Regions from separate parts of the Leifsonia sp. fls2-241-R2A-40a genome, predicted to be linked through region 2. Evidence: predicted binding sites of a transcription regulator. Region 2 holds the regulator's gene; the other holds the start of a gene.
What was found. The regulator LexA, encoded in region 2, represses DNA repair genes until DNA is damaged. The targets are predictions, from matches to a motif close to TCGAACANNTGTTCGA.
Positions count from the first base shown of each region.

Region 1: a site for LexA is predicted at 4,409-4,424, ahead of QRN40_RS15485 (DUF6504 family protein). Genes of this name have one in related genera too.

Region 1 covers NZ_JARVRS010000001.1:3,135,772-3,143,087, forward strand. Annotated here, with positions in the region: gene QRN40_RS15460 (error-prone DNA polymerase) at 1-319, opposite strand, end outside; gene QRN40_RS15465 (DNA polymerase Y family protein) at 319-1,887, opposite strand; gene imuA' (DnaE2-dependent mutagenesis accessory factor ImuA') at 1,888-2,580, opposite strand; gene QRN40_RS15475 (NUDIX hydrolase) at 2,726-3,157, shown strand; gene QRN40_RS15480 (DUF3097 domain-containing protein) at 3,192-4,034, opposite strand; gene QRN40_RS15485 (DUF6504 family protein) at 4,101-4,391, opposite strand; gene QRN40_RS15490 (DUF7927 domain-containing protein) at 4,499-7,316, opposite strand, start outside.
Region 2 covers NZ_JARVRS010000001.1:2,774,431-2,781,746, reverse strand. Annotated here, with positions in the region: gene QRN40_RS13770 (ABC transporter permease) at 1-582, shown strand, start outside; gene QRN40_RS13765 (ABC transporter permease) at 587-1,369, shown strand; gene QRN40_RS13760 (M16 family metallopeptidase) at 1,366-2,601, shown strand; gene rsgA (ribosome small subunit-dependent GTPase A) at 2,586-3,608, shown strand; gene QRN40_RS13750 (LysM peptidoglycan-binding domain-containing protein) at 3,640-4,020, opposite strand; gene lexA (transcriptional repressor LexA) at 4,269-4,949, shown strand; gene QRN40_RS13740 (metallopeptidase family protein) at 4,990-5,340, opposite strand; gene metE (5-methyltetrahydropteroyltriglutamate--homocysteine S-methyltransferase) at 5,426-7,316, opposite strand, start outside.

The sequences.
Region 1 (7,316 bases), 360 kb from region 2:
ACGCTTCGGCCGCCTCGGCCAGGTGCACGACGCCGTACAGGCCGTCATGGTCGGTGAGGGCGAGCGCGTGCAGATTCAGGCGTGTGGCCTCCTCCAGCAGTTCTTCGGGTGAGGAGGAGCCGTCGAGGAAGCTGAAGTTGCTGTGCGCATGCAGCTCGGCGTAGGGGACAGCACTCTCGGGCGACTCCGGGATGGACTGCGGCACGTACTTCTGCCGTTTGCGTGACGACGGCCGCTCGACGGGCTGCTGCCCGGTGCGGCGCCCGGAGAGCCTGCGCTCGAACTCGGCCCACGGGATCGGCGGGTTGTTCCATCCCATCAGTCGTACCGCGCCTCTGCGAACCAGCCGGCCCCCGCGAGGGCCAGCAGCCACGCGGTGCCGTCGGCGTCGACGAGCTGGAACCGGTGCATCGCGCGGGAGAGGGAGGCATCCCACCACCGCTCGCGCACCGGCCACGGACCCGCCCACGACTCGACCGGCCGGGCATCGCGGAGGTTCCCGGTGGGGGAGAAGAGCGCGATCGATGCGGTCACATCTCCGCGGTCGGTCACGTCGACGGCGGCGCCCTCTTCGGTCAGTACGGCCACCGGGCGCGGCACCTCGAACACGGTCGAGGGTGCCGGTGCGGGGAGGGAACCGGGCCAGGGCTGGTCGGCGCGGGCGACGCCGACCGGCCGGTCGCCCCACGGCACCAGCACCTGCCGCTCGGCGGGCGCGCGGCCACCGCCGATCGTCGCCGTGACCACCGCCTCATGACCGAGCATGCTCTGCACGCGGGTGAGGCCGTGGTGGATGCGCTCGTCGGCCCCGCCGCCCCACAGTCCGTCTTCATGGTGGCCGATGTCGTCGACGGCCTCGGGCTCGAGCACCACGCGGGAGATCGGGGACGCCAGCCCGGAGTCGATCGCGCCGGCCCCCTGCAGCTGCCAGCGCACCCGGTCGACGACGTCGGGCGCCGAGAACAGCCGGGGATGCAGCCACGTGCGCTCGCTGACACGGCCGGACTCGTCGGTGACCTCGACCCGCAGCGATGTGCACACCAGGCCCGCCTTCGTGAGCCCGGCGACGAACTGCTCGGCGGTGCCGCGCACGGCGAAGGTCACCTGGTCGACGCGGTCGAGCGGAGGCTCGAACTCGACGGCGCGGTCGAGCTGCTTGGGCGGCGTCCGCGGCACCACCGCAGTGCTGTCCAGCCCGCTGGCGAGGGTGTGCGCGTGCTCACCCCGCTCGCCGAACCGCTCCCGCATGTCGACGCGGGACAGTGCGGCGATGTCTCCGAGGGTGTGCAGCCCGAGTCGGCGCAGCAGCGGTGTCAGCTCGAGGAGACCCAGCTGGCTGACCGGCAGCGGCGCCAGGAACGCGGGGGAGTCGCCCGAGGGGATGACGCGCACGCGCGCGCGCCCCGTCGACCGGGCCGCCTGCTCCGCCGCGAAGGGCCCGTCGGCGATGCCGACCCGGGCGTCCGGCAGGCCCAGCGCCTCCATGCAGCGCAGCAACTCCGTCGCGGCCTCCGCCTCGCCGCCGTAGTACCGCGCCGGACCGCGCGCCCGGATCACGCACGTGCCGGGACGGATCGGCTGGACGCCGGGTGCGATCTCCTCGATCGCGGTGATCACCGGCTCGAACGTGCGCGCGTCGAGGATGGGGTCGTACGGCACCACTTCCAGCTGGGGGCAGCGGGCCTGCGCTTCGCGCATCCGGAGTCCGCGCTTCACACCGTCGGCCCGCGCCGCCGGTGAGCAGGCGAACACCAGCCCCTTCTCGACCAGGGCCACCGGAAGGTCGTCGGCCAGCTCGAGCGCCTGCTGCGCCGCGATGACCGGCCAGTCGGGGTACCACAGCACGATCGCGCGGGTGACGGCCGGCTCGTGTGCACTGCGCGCCATCTAGCTCACCGCTTCGAGCCGGGTCGGGGCGGAGGCGCGGAAACTCTCATCGACCGCCGGCAGCCACAGTTCGGCGGTACGGCGCGGACCGGACCCGCCGCGCGGCGCCGACTCCACGGTCACCCGGCGGGACGAGAGGTAGCCGTTGCCGGTGCCGAGGCCGTCCCACCCGCTGCGTGCGACGGTGAGCGTCGCCTCGACCTGGGGCCAGTCGCCGGCGACGATGAGGGTGGCCTCCCGCTGCCGCAGCCGGGCGCTGAGCCGGGCGACATCGCCGTCCTTCGCACGGGAGGGAGGGGCGACGACGACCACGCTGAGCACATCGACGACGGCCGCGGTCACGGTCAGCCAGTCGGTGCCGGGATGCGGCACCAGCACCAGCCGCTCCAGGTCGATGCCGAACCGCCCGGCCGCCTCCGCACCGAAGTCGGGCATGCCGACCACCCCGCACCAGGCGCCGGCCGCGCTCGGGCCGGCGAGCATGGCCATCAGCAGCGTGGTCGACCCGCGCACCGAGTAGGCGGCGCCCGCCTTGAGCGCGCCGCCGGGCAGCAGCGGCGAGAGCGCGGGATGCGTCTGCAGCGTACGGCTCTCGAGTTTGGTGGCCTGCATCTGCCGGATGCGGGTCTGCAGCTCGTGCACCTGCGCCCGGTCGGAGACCGGTTCGCTGAGGTGAGGAGCGGCGAGTGACATGCTCCTATTTTCGAACACATGTTCGAATGAAGCAAATGGAATTTCGCGGGTGTGGACAACCGCCCGGCGTGTCCGAACACTGTACGCGACGGCACCGACATCGGCCCTTCAGGGGCACTCACCGGACGCGGCGCACAATGGACGCGTGCGCCCCACCTACCCCGCAGCCGTGTACCTCTGCATCTTCGACGGCGACCGCATCCTGCTGCAGCGACGCCGAGGGACCGGCTACCGCGACGGCGAGCTGTCCCTCCCCGCCGGACACATCGAACCGGGGGAGTCGGCCACCGCCGCCCTGCTGCGGGAGGCGCGGGAGGAGACGACACTCGCGCTCGCCGCGGACCAGGTCCGCCTCGCCCTGGTGCAGCACGGGCGCGCCGACGGCGACACCTACATCGACTTCTTCTTCGCGGCGGAGCTACCCGAAGGTGCCACGCCCGCGATCGGAGAGCCGGATAAGGCGTCGGAGCTGCTGTGGGCGCCGGCGGACGCACTTCCGGCCGACGTCATCCCGGTCATCCGCCACGGCATCGAGGCCCTCGTGCGCGGGGAGACGTACACCGAGTACGGCTGGTGAGGGCCGCTCGTCCAACCGCTCGTCCAACCGACCGCTACCGGCCCTGCGGCTCGGTCACGAAGTCGATCAGCTGCTCGACCCGGCCGAGCAGTTCCGGCTCGAGGTCCGAGAACGACCGCACCTGGCCGAGGATGCGCTTCCAGGCCCGCGCGATGTCCGCCTGGGTCTCGTGCGGCAGGCCGAGCGCCTCGCAGATCCCGTGCTTCCAGGGGACCGAACGGGGGATCTGCGGCCACGCCGTAAGCCCGACCCGCGCCGGCTTCACCGCCTGCCAGATGTCGACGAACGGGTGGCCGACGACGAGGACATGCGCACCGAACGGCCCCCGCGCCACCTGCTCGGCGATCCTGCTCTCCTTGGACCCGGTGACCAGGTGGTCGACCAGCACCCCGATGCGGCGCCCACGGTCGGGGCGGAAATCCTTGACGATCGCGTCCAGGTCGTCCACGCCCTCCAGGTATTCGACGACGACGCCTTCGACGCGCAGGTCATCGCCCCAGACCCGCTCCACGAGCTCCGCGTCGTGGCGCCCCTCGACGAAGATCCGGCTGGCGCGGGCGATGCGCGCCTTCTGCTCGCCGACGGCGAAGGAGCCGGACGCCGTTCGCGACCGCCCCGCAGGGGCGCGCGAGGGGACGATCAGGCGGACCGGCTCGCCGTCGATGAGGAACGACCCGGTCAGCGGGAAGACGCGCTTCTTCCCGAAGTAGTCCTCCAGCTCGATCGTCTGGCCTTCGAGCCGGGTGACCGCACCGCAGAACCCGGATGCCGCCTCCTCGACGACGAGGTCGCGCACCGCCTCGACTGTCGGGACGGGCTTGCGGCCGGCGTTCTTCCAATCGGAGGCCAGCACATCGGATCCGTAGCGGTCGTCCATCACCCGATGGAGGCTATGCGATGGGATGCGACGCCGGCCGATGCCACGCTGCGCCCGGCGCAACGTTCAGTCGAAAACGCGGACCAGCCGCCAGCTGCGGTCGACGGCGTCGTGACGCACATCGAAGACGTGCGCGTCGCCCTTCTCGCTGGTGCCCTGGAAGCGCCAGCCGCCGATCTCCCGCGGCAGGCTGCCGATCGAGTACCGATGGTCGCCGAAGGGTCGCCACCAGCCGCACACCTCGGCCCACACGGTCGGGGTGTCCGAGACCCGGTAGCGCGTGGATCTCCAGACCAGCCGTGTCGGGACTCCGTCATCGGTCGTCCATACGGCGACCGCCTCGTCGATCTCGGTCATGCTTCTCACCTCGCCTATCGAACATATGTTCGAGTCCGAGTGTAGCCGCGGGCTTCCGACAGCGCACCTCGGAAACCGCACGCGCGCGGCGGCCTGAGCTCGCGCACTCACGCACTCCGGGTGCGTCGCACGAATTGCCACACCCCGAGCAGCAGCACGGCGGAGAGCAGGCCGCCGCCGGCGAGAGACAGGGTGTCGGTCCCCAGGCCGCCGGTGAAGGGGATCGCCGGCACGGGCAGTTGCCGGTTCACCACATCCGGCAGCGCCACCGTCGTGGCGGACGCACCCACCGTGACGGGGATCGGCGTCGGATCCAGCCGGAATCCGACGGGCGCCCGCGTCTCGACCAGCTCGTACGCGCCGGGGCCGAGGCCGGTCACGGCGAACACCCCGCCGAGCGGGTCGGCGTCCCGCCCGGTGCACGCCGAAGCGGAGGGGGCCACGCAGTCGGTGACGACGATCGACGACCCCGTCGGCTTCCGTGTGGCGTCGATCGGCGTGAGCGTCCAGATCGCCCCCTCCAGGACATTCGCTGCGGCCGTCCCGTCGACCTTGTGCCACGAAACCGCGGAGGCCACCACGTCCACGACGGCTGTGCACGACGCGTCGGTCGACCCGGCGGCGCAGTTGCTGCCCTCGCTCGGTGACACGACGGTGTTGACGAGCTGCAAGTCGCCGGGATCAAGGTTCTTCACCGTCACCGAGTACGTCACGCTGACGTGCGCGCCGACGGCCAGCGGGCCCGTCCACGACAGGTTCGGCGCCGCATACGAAACCGTCCCCGCTGTCGCCGTCTGGTCGCCTTTGTAGGTGGCGTCTTTCAGCACATCGGTCAGGTCGTCGGAGATGTTCGCGGCGACGTAGGCCTGGCTACCCGTGTTCGTGATGGTGACGGTGTACTCGACGGTGTCGCCTGGTCGAACCGACGGGACGGACGAGGTCTTCCGAACCGCGAGGGAGCAGTGCGCCACGTCCGCCCGAACGGCGAACTGCGCTGTGCCGGTGGGGTTGCCCGCCGGGGCATCCGTCGTCGACCCGAAGGTGGTCACGCCGACCGCGCTGTTCGACAGCATCAGCGGTACGGGGGCATCGCAGGCCACGGGGGGAGCGATGGTGTCGAAACACAGCTGCGGGGGATCGCCCACCCAGCTGATCGAGATCTGGCCGCTGACGACCCCCGTCGCGTTGGTGACTCCGTTGATCCTGACGTCCGCCGTGAGCGACGTCACGGTGGTCGGGATGGACTGGAGGTTGAGCGACCCCGTTGGCGCGAGGGTGACGGCGGAGAAGCCGGGCACGGCGTTCGCGTTCTGATCGCGCAGGGTCACGGTCGCATCGGCGAACGCGGTGGGGACGACGCCCGGCAGGGTGAGCGCTCGCCACTTCGTGAACGAGGCGGCGCCGGTGCCGCAGTAGTAGCTCGGAGGCGAGACCGTCAGCGACTGCGGAGAGCTCGGCCCGGGGCACGTTCCGCCGGTTCTCGGGTCGAAGAACGACATGACGCCGGCATCACCCGTGGCGACGAGGCAGGATGACGAGATGTCGGAGGCGTCACGCACCGTGTAGTTGACCCCGTTGTCGACGTTGACGAACCCCTCACAAGGCGGAACCGTCCCCGTCCCCGTGTACGCGGCGAAATCGCGGCACATCACCTGGTTCCCGTTGGAGAGGTAGACCTTCGTACCGCGGGCGTACGCGTCGCCCGATCCGTTGCCGCCGCCGCTGTAGTTCGCGCCGGTTCCCGCGTAGGGATCAGCCACGGTCGCGCCGCTCAGGTTCCAGCAGCTCGACGCCGTCCCGGCGCCGTTCGTGATGGTGCACACGCCCGTGACGGCTCCTCCGGTGGAAAGGATCGGCGCGAAGGGAGTGCCGTTCGCAGCCGTGGCGATCGAGGTGGTCGTGGGCCACGTGCCGGGACAGAATGCCGACGTCGAAGCGGTGAAGCAGAAGGTCTGCCAGGCACTCGTGGGCGTCTTCTGGACGCTCGAGAACACGTAGTCCCCGAAGGTCTCGGTCGGGTTCGCACCGGAACTGGTGACGCCGCTCGGGTACAGCGTCGCTCCGGGGCACGCCGTCATGGCAGGGGTGGTGCACACGAGGATCGCCGTCCCGTTGCTGATCGCGGTGCTGTAGGTGTTGCCGTTGCCGGCAGCCACCCCGGAGCCGTTGATCTGCGCCCCGTACGTGTTGTTGTCGACCGTGATCCCTCCGCGCGCCCAGTAGCCACAGCTCGTCGGCGTGCCCGGCGCCAGGTCGAGGCAGGCGATGCCGGTACTCGAATTGTCGGGCAGCCCGGCGTACCAGAGCAGCCTGCTCCCCGACAGCCACGCCCCGGTCTGCTGCGGGGTCTTACCGCCGAACGCCGTGCCCGTTCCGATCGGGGTCCCCGGAGTCGCGGACCAGGATTGAGCGTTCGAGCCGGTGGGCCAGCCGGGACAGGTCGTGCCGTCGAGCCTCGCACAGTAGACGATCGGGGCGGTGCGGTGGTGGAAGACCGTGTACGCCAGTCCGTTCCGGACGACGATGTTGTATCCGTCGCCCGCGCCGACGGCCGTGATCTTCGGGGGCGCTCCTGCGACGAGCGGCGGAGACAGCTGCTGCGTACCCTGCGGAACCAGCGTTCCGGTGAAGCCGACACCGGTCGCGTCGGCGCTGGGAGCTCCAGCGGTCCATCCCGCCGTCGGCGTGAGGTACTGCGGCGTCACCGTGCCGGCGGCGTTCTGGTCCGGTGGCAGCTGCAGCGAGCCGGGGACGTACGCTCCCGCCGTGCTCAGATCGTCCTTCAGGTCGACCTGCGCGCTTCCTCCGGCGTTGTTCTGGTAGTCGACGACCCACCTGAGCGTGTCGCCCGGCTTCGCCGTGCCCGTCTTCGCGCCGCCGGGAGCGTCCGCGGAGGAGGCGGTCGAGCCGCCGGTGAGGTTGGTG
Region 2 (7,316 bases):
TGGTCCGCCACGATGTTCGGCGCAGCGGAGGCGCTGTTCATGCAGCGCTTCGCCGGCACGTTGGAATTCTTGATCGGCGCACCGCGCTCACTCGTGGCCCCCGTGTTCGGCTTCACGGCCGCCACCGTCACCCTGGGTGTCTATTCGCTTGCCGCTGTCTCCGTCATGGCGATCGCGTTCGCGCGCCTGGGGCCGATCGCCATCTCTGATCCGTGGGGACTCATTGCCGCACTCATTGCGGTCCTGGTCTCCCTCGTCTCGATGGGCACGCTTCTCGCGGGCCTCTACGTTCTGACCCGCCACGCCATAGAAATCACGAACGTCATGGAATATCCGATCTGGCTGGCGTGCGGTCTCGTCGTGCCGTCTGCGGCACTGTGGCCGCCGCTTTCGGCCGCCGGTCACCTCTTTCCCCTCGGATGGGGGATGGATGCCCTGGACGGGGCGATATCGGGCTCCGGCGCGTGGGGGGCCGCGGCCGCGGCAGTCGCGTTGGCAGCGATGTACGGAGTCGCCGGGATTCTGTTCTTGTACCGCGTGGACGTTCTGGCGCGTCGACGCGGAACCTTGAGATTGAGGTGACGACGTGACCTTCTTCAATACGGCCCTGATCTCCGGCCGCCTCGGTTACCGGGCGCTCTTCGCTTGGAACACACCTGCCCTCTTCGTGGCATCGCTCCTCATCACCCCTGCGTTGCAGACGATCTTCTTCGTCACGCTCGGCAACGCGAATGGTTATGGAAGCCAGCAATTCTTCATCACCGGAAACGCCGTCCAAGCGACGGCCGCGGCCGGAGTGGGGGGAATGGTGAGCGTGATCGCCGACGAACGACGGTTCGGCACCCTGTCGGCTCTGCTCGCCTCGCCTGCGCCCCGGACGGCCGTCTTCGTCGGCCGGCTGATCCCCGGCGTGGTGTGCGGCATCGCCGTTTCCGTCGTCATCTCCGTATTCGGGTTCCTCGTGGCGGGCCTGCCCTTTCCGCCGGAGGACATCGGTCTCTACGCAGTCGCAGTGGTGCTTGCGGCTTTCTCCTGCTCGACTCTCGGCCTCGCCCTCAGCGCCTTCGGCTTGATCTACCGCGATATCTACCAACTCGCCACCGGGACCTACCTGGTGATGCTCGTCACCTCCGGAGCAAATATCGCATCGTCGGACCTTCCGGCACCTCTGGCCTGGATCGGTGCGGTGCTGCCCAGCAGCCACGCCATCGAAGGCATCAGGTCTCTGAGCGGAGCCGGCACAGGCGACTATTGGGTCCAGTGCGGTGTGGAGACCTGCGTCGCCGTGATCTGGCTGGTGATGAGCTTGGTGCTCCTTCGCCACTTCGAGCAACAAGCGCGAGCAACGGCCCGCGTCGATCTCTCGTGAGGGACGGGCTATCGATCGGCATCCTTGCGGACGGCATCCTGGTTATCAGCGAGCGTCTTCGCGGGCGCCGCATCCAGTGCTTCGAAGTCCGCGTGGGCACCGGATACGGCAGCGATCCGGAAAGCGCGTGCGGCCTCGCGCATCTCGTCGAGCACCTCGTCCTGCGTCGTGCCGACGGCACGCCGCTGAGCACCCGCACTCGATCGCTGGAGGAGCTCGGCGCGCGACCGACGGCAGCCACCGCTCGCGATTTCACATCGTTCGGGGTGACCGTTCCCAATGACCAGGCGGCGATCGCGCTCGACGAACTCCATCGCATGATCCTCCAGCCAGAACTCTCTGTCAGCGCGGTGGAAGCGGAACAGCGAATCATCGCTGCAGAACGGGCGATTCAGCAAGGTGACCCCCTGCGTGCGCTGTCGCGTGTCGCAGAGAAGCACCTGTTCAGCCAGAGATCGATGGCCCCGGGCACAAGCGAGTGGTTGGCGGGAGCACACCGGTTCTGGTCAGACCACTATCGACCCGGAAACATCACCATCTTCACGAGCGGCCCCGCGAACACTGACGCCCTCGGCCTCGCGACAGGTGCTCGGCAACATGGCTCCGCGCCGCCCAAGACATCGGGTGCTACCTCGGCATCGCCGGCGAAACTGCGCGTGCTCCATATTCGCAAAGCCGACACGCAGCGCGGTCACACGCATCTGCTCTCGTGTTACACGGTTCCCAACCGCAGCGGCGAACACCGTGCGGTTGCGAATGTCCTCGTCGCGCTTCTCGGTGGAGGCTTCTCGTCGCTGCTCGTCCGACAGCTCCGAACCGATCGGCAACTGTCCTACTCCCCGCGTACGTTCTATACCGACTACGGCACGATCGGGCTGATCAGCGCATTCGCCACCGTGGCTACATCAGACGAGGATGCGGCAGCGCGAGCAATGGCGGACGCTATGCACGACCTCGCCTCAGATCCGCTGCTCGCAGAACGAGTCGACGTGGCGAAAGCACATCTGAGGACGGGGACCTTGATCGCCTATGACGATCTTCCGAGGCGGGTGAGCGCACTGGCGAGTTCCTGGGAGCGGCGGCGCCGGTTCTCGCCTGCGGAAGTCATCCGGGCTATCGATCGCATTCGCCCAGCGTCGGTCGCGGCGCTGGCGGGAGTCCTCTCGTCATCGCCTGTCGAGTTCATCGGCCACGAGGACGAAAGCGGAGGAATCAGATGGCACTGGGACTGACATCCACAGCGAGACGGTTGGCTGAAAGCGTCGCCCGCCCTCCGGATGCATGGCTCGGTCGGGTCTCACGCGTTGATCGACGCTCGATCAGCGCCTTGGACCCGTCCGGCGCAGAACATGCCGCCACGCTGCCCGGCGATCGGGATGTCTTGGTGGGCGATTGGGCATGGATTTCGCCGGGAGACGAGGGAGAGGCGTCCGTGCGGTTTGCACCGCGCTACCACGTCCTCACCAGGGCGAAGTCATCTGGCGAGGTCCAGCCCCTCGTGTCCAATGTCGATCTCGTCCTCCTGACGTTGACGGCCAGGGAGGCTATGCGACCGGGACTCGTCGAGAGGCTGGCGGTCACCGGATGGGAGTCGGGTGCCACTCCCCACTTCCTCGTGACGAAGGTCGAGGAGCTTTCTGACCGCGAACGTGGATACGCCCTCGAGGTCATCGCGGCGTCAGCACCCGGCATCGATACGACCGTCACCTCGGCGGTCACAGACGAGGGGATCCAGACGCTGGGAGATCTCCTCAGCGAACCGATGTCGGCAGTGCTTCTCGGTCACTCCGGGGTCGGGAAATCCACCCTGGTGAACAGGCTGTCCTCCACCGACGTCCAGGCGACGCAGGCCGTGCGGGAGCGCGATGGAAAAGGCCGGCACACCACGACCGCCCGGACCATCACTCCCCTGCCCGGCGGAGTGAGCGTCATCATCGACACGCCGGGCATACGACAACTCGGAGTGTCGACACGTGCGCCGCTCGAGGAAGTCTTCACCGACATCGAAGCCTTCGCCGAATCCTGCCGGTTCACGGATTGCTCCCACACCCAGGATGCGGGCTGCGCCGTCCGCCGCGCCGCCGAAAGCGGCGCGATCTCGAGAGAACGTTACCGACGCTACCTCGCGCTCGTGCGAGAACGAGAGTTCATGCAACGTCGTGAGAATCCCCAGCGCCGAAACAAGGGAACCGAATACTCGCGGTTCGCCCGAGAGTACCGCCGAGCCCGAGGGCACTGACGAGCCCGACGGTCGCCGGAGTGCGACCGGACTAGTGCGCGTACTTCGAGGGGATGGCGAGCTGCTGCCCCGGGGACACGACGGCGGAGTCGAGGCCGTTGAGCGAGACGATGTCGGAGATCACGTCGCGGGGGTCGGCGTTCGGGGCCACGCGCTGCGCCACCGACCAGAGGGAGTCGCCCGACTCGACGCTGACGTACTGGAAGCTGACGTGGGCCTGCTCGCCGTTCGCGACGGCGCCTCCGCCGTTCAGTGCGAAGACGAGGGCTCCGATCACCAGCGGGAGTGCGACGAGGGCCGAGAGCACTGCACGGCCGCGGCGCGTGAGGCGCAGGCGCACACGCGCTCCTTCGGGGAGCGGCGGGACCGCACGAAGGGTAGGAACCGACTCGCTCATCAGTACTGCACTCATGCTCGTGACCTCCTCAGGCTCGCGGGTGCGAAGCTGTGTTCCGAATGTATCTTCGAATGTCTGAATCCGCAAGGCGCGCTCATTTGGCCTATTTGCCGGAAAAGTTGGCGACACGCTCGAACACATGTTTGTCTTCCCTTCCCGACGCGGATACAGTTTCGACTGTCTGAGGACATCAGATCAGGTACCACCGACATTCCTGCCGGGACCCATCCCGGCGGACGCCCGAAGGCCAGGAGAGGACGCCCGTGTCGAACGACAACCAGGCCCGCGGAGGCACACGCCGCCGCAAGAACCTGAGCGACAAGCAGCTGGCGATCCTCGATGTGATCCAGCGCTCCGTGAGCCAGCGCGGCTATCCGCCGAGCATGCGCGAGATCGGCGACGCCGTCGGCCTCTCGTCGCTCTCCTCGGTGACGCACCAGCTGAACCAGCTCGAGCTGAGCGGCTACCTGCGGCGCGACCCCAACCGCCCGCGCGCGCTCGAGATCCTCATCGACCTGCCATCGTCCTCCGGCGCGACTCCGGACTACGAGAACCAGACGCCGGTCGGCGACGCCGCCATGGTCCCCCTGGTCGGCCGCATCGCCGCGGGCATCCCGATCACGGCCGAGCAGCAGGTGGACGAGGTCTTCCCGCTCCCCCGCCAGCTCGTGGGCAACGGCGAACTGTTCATGCTGAAGGTCGTCGGAGAGTCGATGATCGACGCGGCCATCTGCGACGGGGACTGGGTGGTCATCCGCGCGCAGAACACGGCCGAGAACGGGGACATCGTCGCGGCGATGCTCGACGAGGAGGCGACCGTCAAGGTCTTCCGGCAGCGCGACGGCCACACGTGGCTGCTGCCCCGGAACTCCAACTTCGAGCCGATCCTCGGCGACTTCGCGACAGTGCTCGGCAAGGTCGTCGCGGTCCTCCGGGCCGTCTGAGCGACCTCAGCCGAGTGGATGGGCTCCCGCCCAGCCGGGCTCACGCCCAGCCGAGCTCCCGCAACCGCTCGTCCGACAGCCCGAAGTAGTGCCCGATCTCGTGCACGAGCGTGACCCGCACCCGGGCCCGTAGCTCGTCCTCGGTCCGTGCCGATGCCTCGAGGTTGTTGCGGAACAACGTGATGCGGTCGGGCAGCTCGCCGAACCCGTAGACGGAGCGGCGGGTCAGCGGACGGCCGCTGTACAGCCCGAACAGCCGCGGCCGCGCTCCGGGCGGCTGATCCTCGATGAGGATCGCTACGTTCTCCAGCGGCCCCACCATGTCGTCGGGGAGCCCGTCGAAGATGTCGCCGACCATCCGCTCGAAGTCGTCGTCCGGGATGTGCACCACACGGTCATCCTCACACGGCGCCCGCATAGGCACCGGCCCCGGTTCGCTGTGCGCGTACCGGGGCCGGCTCCGTCGTAGGGACGTGTCAGGCCGAGACCGACGCCCGCTCCCGGACCCCGCGCGTGGCCTCGATGATGTTCCGCAGCGAGGCGACCGTCTCGTCGTAGCCACGGGTCTTCAGACCGCAGTCCGGGTTCACCCACAGCTGGCGGCCCGGGATCGCGCCCAGCGCCGTCTCCAGCAGCTCGGTGACCTCCTCGACCGACGGCACCCGCGGTGAGTGGATGTCGTAGACGCCCGGGCCGATGCCGTGCTCGAAGCCGGAGCGCTGGATGTCGTGCACGACCTCCATCCGGCTGCGCGCGGCCTCGATGCTGGTCACGTCCGCGTCGAGGTTGCGGATCGCGTCGATCACCACGCCGAACTCCGAGTAGCAGAGGTGCGTGTGGATCTGCGTCCGGTCGGCGACGCCCGAGGTCGCGAGCCGGAACGATCCGACCGACCACTCCAGGTACTCGTCCTGCGCCGCCTTCTTGAGCGGCAGCAGCTCACGGAGCGCCGGCTCGTCCACCTGGACGACGCGGATGCCCGCCTCCTCCAGGTCGGCGATCTCGTCCCGGAGCGCGAGCGCCACCTGACGGGCCGTCTCGCCGAGCGGCTGGTCGTCGCGAACGAACGACCAGGCGAGGATGGTGACCGGGCCGGTCAGCATCCCCTTCACCGGCTTGGCGGTGAGGCTCTGCGTGTAGGTCGACCAGTCGACGGTGATCGGGGCAGTGCGGGAGACATCGCCCCAGAGGATGGACGGGCGCGTACAGCGCGAGCCGTACGACTGCACCCAGCCGTTCTGGGTGACCGCGAAGCCCTCCAGGTTCTCGGCGAAGTACTGGACCATGTCGTTGCGCTCCGGCTCGCCGTGAACGATGACGTCGATCCCGATCTCCTCCTGGAGGTCGACGACGCGCTTGATCTCGTCGCGCATCCGGCCGAGGTACTCGGCTTCGCTGATGAGGCCCTTGGCGAGCTGCGCGCGCGACCGGCGGATGTCGGCCGTCTGGGGGAAGGATCCGATGGTCGTCGTGGGGAGGAACGGCAGCCCGAGCGCCTCCTCCTGGGCCGTCAGGCGGTCCGTGTACTCGCCGCGGCGGAAGTCGGCGTCGGTGAGCGCCGCCTCCCGCTCGCGGACGGCGGGAACCCGCACGCCGGGGGCTCCCGCGCGGTCGGCCAGCGCCGCCGTCGCCGCCGTCAGCTCGTCCTGGATCGCTTCGTGCCCGTCGACGATGCCGCGGGCCAGCACTGCCACCTGGGCGACCTTCTGGTCGGCGAAGGCGAGCCACGACTTCAGCCGCGCATCCAGCTCCGGCTCGTCCTCGACATCGTGCGGGACGTGCAGCAGCGAGGTGGACGTCGACACCGCGACGTCGGGACTGAGCGACAGAAGCTCGGTGAGCGTTCCGAATGCGGCCTCCAGGTCGCCGCGCCAGATGTTGTGGCCGTCGATCACGCCACCGACCAGCGTCTTCTCTGCGAGTGCAGACGCCGTTGCCGTGTCCAGCCCGGTCGGGAGCGACCCGCGCACGAGGTCGAGCGAAATCGCCTCGACCGGCGTGGCCGCCAGCGCCGGGAGGGCGTCGTCCAGGCTGCCGTACGGAGCGGCGACGAAGATCGCCGGCCGGTCGGAAGTCGCGCCGAGTTCGTCGTAGGCCGTGCGTACCGCGGCGAGCACCGCATCCCGGCCCTCGTCGATGCTCTCGCTGACGAGGGCCGGCTCGTCGAGCTGCACCCAGGGTGCGCCCGCGGCGGCCAGCCGCGCGAGCAGCTCGCGGTACACCGGGAGCAGGTCGCCGAGGCGCGACAGCGGGCGGAAGCCCTCGGGCGCGTCGTCACTCGCCTTGCTCAGCAGGAGGAACGTCACGGGCCCCACGATCACCGGGCGGGTGACGAAGCCCGCGGCCGCGGCCTCCTCGAATTCACGC